3 regions of the Pseudomonas antarctica genome follow, and region 1 is predicted to be linked to each of the others. Evidence: predicted binding sites of a transcription regulator. Region 1 holds the regulator's gene; each other region holds the start of a gene.

Evidence for each region. The regulator FliA, encoded in region 1, starts transcription of late flagellar genes. The targets are predictions, from matches to a motif close to CTAAAGTTTNNNNNNNNNNNGCCGNTAA.
Region 2: a site for FliA is predicted at 974-1,001, ahead of A7J50_RS28440 (methyl-accepting chemotaxis protein). Genes of this name have one in related genera too.
Region 3: a site for FliA is predicted at 1,237-1,264, ahead of A7J50_RS05805 (flagellar protein MotY). Genes of this name have one in related genera too.

Annotation. Positions count from the first base shown of each region.
Region 1 covers NZ_CP015600.1:4,525,133-4,527,333, forward strand. The annotation lists gene A7J50_RS20455 (protein phosphatase CheZ) at 1-312, opposite strand, end outside; gene A7J50_RS20460 (chemotaxis response regulator CheY) at 331-705, opposite strand; gene fliA (RNA polymerase sigma factor FliA) at 877-1,617, opposite strand; gene fleN (flagellar synthesis regulator FleN) at 1,614-2,201, opposite strand, start outside.
Region 2 covers NZ_CP015600.1:6,237,978-6,240,178, reverse strand. The annotation lists gene A7J50_RS28445 (LysR substrate-binding domain-containing protein) at 3-923, shown strand; gene A7J50_RS28440 (methyl-accepting chemotaxis protein) at 1,101-2,201, shown strand, end outside.
Region 3 covers NZ_CP015600.1:1,336,164-1,338,364, reverse strand. The annotation lists gene A7J50_RS05810 (argininosuccinate synthase) at 1-122, opposite strand, end outside; gene A7J50_RS05805 (flagellar protein MotY) at 265-1,173, opposite strand; gene pyrC (dihydroorotase) at 1,330-2,201, shown strand, end outside.

The sequences.
Region 1 (2,201 bases):
CATGGTGCGGTTGGCCGCCGCCTCAGTCAGCCTGACCACATAGGACAGGCGTTCGGTGGCATCGGTGATTTGCGAGATTTCTTCGGCCTGGGGCATGTGCGGGTCAATCTGAAAATTGACGATCGCACTGTGCAGCTCGCGTGTGAGCTTGCCCACTTCCTGGTACAGGCCGCGGTCACGGGTCTGGTTAAGCTCATGGATTAACTGCACCGCGTCGCCGAACTGGCCTTTTTCAAGGCTTTCGACCAACTGGTGAGCATGCTTTTTCAGGGTCGACTCAAAGTCTGCCTGCGATGATTCTTTATGCTCCATAGCTCCCCCGTGGTGGCATCAGCCGTGGATGCGTTCGAAGATTTTTTCGATCTTCTCTTTCAAGGCCAATGCAGTGAATGGCTTAACCACGTAACCGTTAACCCCGGCTTGGGCGGCTTCGATGATCTGTTCACGCTTGGCTTCGGCGGTCACCATCAGCACAGGCAGGCTGCGCAGTTTTTCATCGGCGCGCACGTGACGCAGCAAGTCGATGCCGGTCATGCCCGGCATGTTCCAGTCGGTTACCAGAAAGTCGATGCTCCCGCTGTTGAGGATAGGAATCGCCGTCAGGCCGTCATCCGCCTCGACCGTGTTGGTGAACCCAAGGTCACGCAACAGGTTTTTTATGATCCGCCGCATCGTTGAGAAGTCATCAACGATGAGGATTTTCATGTTCTTGTCCAATTCGACCTCCAAGCAGTCTTAAACGCGCCCAGCACCTGGACGCGCCATTTCAATCAACAGGCGTTACACAAAAAGGACTGCCAGGGGTACCACGGAACGAACCCGCGAAAGGCTTTTCACCTCTCGCCTAATTGCGCTGCAGTATCCCCACACTGCCTGTCAGCGCGCGCGCCACTCTCCCAATCGCCCCCGCAAGCGGGCTGCGCACTGGCTATGCAGCTGGCTGACACGCGATTCGCTGACCCCCAGGACCTCACCGATTTCCTTGAGGTTCAGCTCTTCGTCGTAGTACAGCGCCAACACCAGTCGCTCACGCTCAGGCAAATTGGCAATCGCTTCCGCCAACGCCCCCTGGAAGCGTTCATCTTCCAGGTCGCGCGACGGTTCGAGATGTGCACTCGCGCCGTCCTCGTGCAGCCCTTCGTGTTCGCCGTCCTGCAACAGGTCGTCGAAACTGAACAGGCGGCTGCCCAAGGTATCGTTCAAAATCCCGTAGTAATCGTCGAGACTCAATTGGAGTTCGGCCGCAACTTCATGATCTTTAGCGTCACGACCTGTTTTTGCTTCAATTGCACGAATTGCGTCACTGACCATTCGCGTGTTGCGGTGTACCGAACGCGGCGCCCAGTCCCCTTTACGCACTTCATCGAGCATCGCACCACGGATACGGATACCCGCATACGTCTCGAAACTCGCGCCTTTGCTCGCGTCGTATTTGGTCGACACTTCGAGCAGGCCGATCATGCCGGCCTGGATCAGGTCTTCAACCTGTACACTGGCAGGCAGGCGTGCCAGCAAGTGGTAGGCAATGCGCTTGACCAGGGGCGCATAGCGCTCGATCAATTCGCCTTGGCTGTCACGTGCCGAGTTTTTGTAAAGGTTATAGCCGCTGGCTGTCATAGCACCGGTCCTGCGCTCGTCTGATGCACCAATCGCTCGACGAAAAACTCCAGATGCCCGCGCGGGTTGGCGGGCAACGGCCAAGTATCGACCTTCTGGGCAATAGCCTTGAACGCCAATGCGCACTTCGAACGAGGGAACGCTTCATAGACTGCACGCTGCTTTTGCACAGCCTTGCGCACACACTCGTCATAGGGAACTGCGCCAACGTATTGTAAGGCGACATCGAGGAAGCGATCCGTGACCTTGGTCAACTTGGCGAACAGGTTTCGCCCTTCCTGCGGGCTTTGGGCCATGTTGGCCAGCACACGGAAGCGATTCATGCCGTAGTCACGGTTAAGCAGTTTGATCAGGGCGTAGGCATCGGTGATGGAGGTGGGCTCATCGCAGACCACCAGCAGCACTTCCTGGGCAGCGCGCACGAAGCTGACCACGGACTCGCCGATCCCGGCGGCGGTGTCGATCACCAGCACGTCGAGGTTGTCGCCGATGTCACTGAACGCCTGGATCAGGCCGGCGTGCTGCGCCGGGCTCAGATGCACCATGCTCTGGGTACCCGAGGCCGCCGGCACGATACGAATGCC
Region 2 (2,201 bases), 1.7 Mb from region 1:
CAATGTCTCGTCGCCTTCCTCCGCTTTATGCCCTGCGGGCCTTTGAAGCCGCGTCCCGGCATAACTCGTTCACCCGTGCGGCGCAGGAGCTGTCGATCACGCAAAGTGCCGTCAGCCGACATATCCGCACGCTCGAAGAGCATTTCGCCTGCCGCCTGTTCCAGCGCAGCGGCCGAAACCTGCAACTCACCGAAGCGGCGCGCCTGCTGCTGCCCGGAGTACGTGAGGGCTTCGCTGCGCTGGAGCGGGCCTGCCATACCCTGAATGCCGAAGACGACATCCTGCGCATGAAAGCGCCGTCCACCTTGACCATGCGCTGGCTGCTGGCGCGGCTCAGCCGCTTTCGTGCGTTGCAGCCCGGCAACGAAGTGCAACTCACGAGTGCGTGGATGAGCGTGGATGAAGTGGACTTCAACCAGGAGCCTTTCGATTGCGCGGTCCTGTTGAGCTACGGGCATTTCCCGGCAGACTGGGAGGCCTGTTACCTGTTCCCTGAACTGCTGATCCCGGTGGGCGCCCCCAACCTGCTGGCCGATGGGCCTTGGGATGTTAATCGCTTGGCGTCCGCTGAGCTGCTGCACCCTACGCCCGACCGCCGCGACTGGCGCAACTGGCTGGAGCGCATGGGGCTGTCGTCGCAGGTGTCGCTCAAGGGTGGGCAAGTGTTCGACACCCTCGAACTGGGCATGATTGCAGCGGCGCGAGGGTACGGGGTGTCGATGGGCGATCTGCTGATGGTGGCTGAAGACGTCGCCCAAGGGCGATTGAGCCTGCCGTGGCCGACCGCCGTTGCCAGTGGGGAAAATTACTACCTGGTGTGGCCGAAAACCCGTCCCGGTGGTGAGCGCTTGCGCCGTTTGGCGGAGTTTCTGCAAGGTGAAGTGAACGCCATGGAGTTGCCCCGGGTTGAACGTCTGGATTGACGCGCTATCGAGCGTCCGTGCAATCGTTTGCGCGTTACCCCGGTGAATCGCTCAAGTATTACCCGCGCCCGCCGAAGTAGGGGTGTTGGAACCTTCGTGCACCAACGTTTCCCACCAGATAATTTGCCGAGCAGCGCTATGAGATCAGGATGATCCTGGCCTCGGCCAGGAGCTGTCATGTCTCAACCTCGCGCTCGGATCGCCTCTCAGTTAGGCCTCGCCTTGGCCGTAATTTTGGCTGTCGTTATTAGCGGCAGTACTGTTTTCGCCTTGCGTTCCCTCGACTCCGCCAACCTTGACACGCGCGAGGAACACCTGGCCAGCGAGGCGCGCCTGCTCGCTGACCAACTCAACACCTTCCACAGCACCTTGCGCGAGAGTACCCAGCGTTTGAGCGGGCTGTTTGAAAAGCGCTTTGGCGCGGGGTTGAGTGTGCGTGGCGAACAGCCGGTAGCAGTGGCCGGTGTGCAGACCCCGAGCCTGTTCCTGGGCAGCGACCTGTTGAACAACGATTTCGATGAGGTCGATGAGTTCAAGGACACTTCCGGCGGCGTGGCCACGGTGTTTGTGCGCAGCGGCGAAGACTTTATCCGCGTCAGCACCTCCCTGACCAAACAGGATGGCAGCCGCGCCATCGGTACGGCCCTTGACCACCAGCATCCGGCCTATCAACGCCTGCTGGCCGGGCAGAGTTATGTCGGCCGGGCTGTGTTGTTCGACCGCTCCTACATGACCCAGTACACGCCGGTGCGGGATGCGGCTGGCAAGGTGATCGCCGTGCTGTTTGTCGGCTTCGACTACACCGACGCCCAGAACGCCCAGTTCGACAACCTCAAGCGCTTCCGTATCGGCCAGACGGGTTCCCTGGCCTTATTGGACGAACAGAAACACTGGCTGGTGCCGCCGGCAGGTGTGCAGGCGCTGGACCAGGCGATCCCGGTGATGCTCGACCTGGCCAAAAAGCCAGGCAAAGGCCTCTTCTGGAGTGACAAAAACGAAGACTTCTACAGCGTCTCGGTGCCGTTTGAAGGCGGCCCGTGGGCGGTGGTGGCGAGCATGCCGAAGTCCGAAATCCGCGCGGTGACCTGGGCGGTGGGCATTCGGCTGGTGATTGGCAGTGTGCTGGCAATGTTGTTCGCTGTGGGCGCTGCGGTCTGGCTGTTGCGCAGTAAATTGCAGCCCCTGAGCGACCTGGTGCGCCAAGCCGAAGCCCTCGGTGCGGGTGATTTGAGTGCGCGCCTCAATGTGTCCAGCCATGACGAAATCGGCCAACTGGCC
Region 3 (2,201 bases), 3.2 Mb from region 1:
TGACCCAGGTCAGCGGTGAAGGTCACCACTTCACAGTTATAAGTATCCTGCAGCCACTTGAGGATCACCGAAGTGTCCAGGCCGCCGGAATACGCGAGAACGACCTTGTTTACGTCGGCCATGCCATCACTCCACGGGGTTGTACGGAAAGCCGTCGATTCTACCGACCAAAACCGTGAATTTACAGAGGCGCGACAGCAAATGAAGATAAAGCGACAGATTATGTCGAGCGGGCGACCGATGGTCGCACCTTATGAGCGCATTTTATGACGTGTGTGCAGGGTTGCTCGGGCCAGTCGCCTGAGGCGTCGGTTTCTCGGGGGCTGCCACCCGTTCGAGCTGAATATTCACGCGACGGTTACGCGCCCGGTTGGCGGCATTGGTATTGGGTGCCAGGGGATAGCTTTCACCGTGGAAACGCAGAGTGACCTGCGATTCCTGGATGCCGTTGGCCTTGAAGTAGTCCATGACCGCCAGCGCACGACGGCGTGAGACGTCGCGGTTGGTCAGGCGGTTGCCGCTGTTGTCCGAATGGCCATTCAACTCGATATGGTTGACCGTCGGATCGGCTTTCATGAACGCGACAATCACCGCCAGCTTCTTCTTGGCCGTCGCATCCAGCTCAATGCCACCACCGGGGAAGCCGACTTCGGTCTGTTTGACCTGATCGTAATTCATCGGCAACAGCTTGGTGGTACACAGTTGATAGTCGTTGTAGGCCTTGTTGAATTTCACTGGCAGCAGACGAATTTCCGAGTAGCCACCTTCGCGCCCGTAATGCCGCACAGTCGGGCTGCGCCCTTCCAGCAAGCCCATGAACAATCGCCCGGCCTGAGCCTGAGAGCTATTGAACAACACGTCGCCACTGCCGGCACGCACAGCGCCGAGGTTGATATCACCGCGGCCCGGCTGCCACGGGGCAGCGGCGGCCAACAAGGTCGCCGAGCCCGCGCCGAGTGCGCCACTGTAGGCTTTCAGACGAAATGTCGCCTGCTCGCCGGCCCGGCGCACGAACTCACCCGAACCGAAATCGGTGATCGGCTGGGTCAAGCGGCACTCGAACTGGTCGCCTTCCACCTTCCACTCAATATTCTCCAGACGTGTCTGAAACGTGAGGGCCATCGCAGGCAGGCTGGCGAACACACTGAGCAGGGCTAGATAATGCTGGCGCACGGGAGGCTCCACTGGTTTCTACAACACTTCAAAGCGTCATACGTCGTTAAGGCATACCTTGGGATATCGGTAGCGTCCTGCAAAACTTGATAGCGAGTGCCTGCAAGAGTCTTTTCCGGTAGCATTCCCACCAGATTGACCCGCCTGGAATCCCCAATGTCCGACCGCCTGACCCTGCTGCGTCCCGACGACTGGCATATTCATCTTCGCGATGGTGCTGCGTTACCCCAAACCGTGGCTGATGTAGCGCGCACGTTTGGTCGCGCCATCATCATGCCTAACCTGGTACCTCCGGTGCGTAATGCCGCAGAAGCCGACGCCTATCGCCAGCGTATTCTCGCTGCACGACCGGCCGGCAGCCGCTTCGAACCGTTGATGGTGCTCTACCTGACCGACCGCACCCAGCCTGAAGAAATTCGCCAGGCCAAGGCCAGTGGCTTCGTGCACGCCGCCAAGCTGTACCCGGCGGGCGCGACCACCAACTCCGATTCCGGCGTGACCAGTATCGACAAGATTCTGCCGGCGATCGAAGCCATGGCTGAAGTCGGCATGCCGCTGCTGATCCACGGTGAAGTCACCCGTGGCGATGTGGACGTATTTGATCGCGAAAAGATCTTTATCGACGAACATATGCGCCGTGTGGTCGAGCTGTTCCCGACCCTCAAGGTGGTGTTCGAACACATCACCACTGCGGATGCCGTGCAGTTCGTCACCGAAGCTTCGGCCAATGTCGGTGCGACCATCACCGCGCATCACCTGCTCTACAACCGCAACCACATGCTGGTGGGCGGGATTCGGCCGCACTTCTATTGCCTGCCGATCCTCAAGCGCAACACCCACCAGGTGGCGTTGCTCGATGCCGCCACCAGCGGCAACCCGAAGTTCTTCCTCGGCACCGACTCCGCACCCCACGCCCAGCACGCCAAAGAAGCCGCGTGTGGCTGTGCCGGTTGCTACACCGCGTTTGCTGCGATCGAGCTGTACGCCGAAGCGTTTGAACAGCGCAATTCCCTGGACAAGCTCGAAGG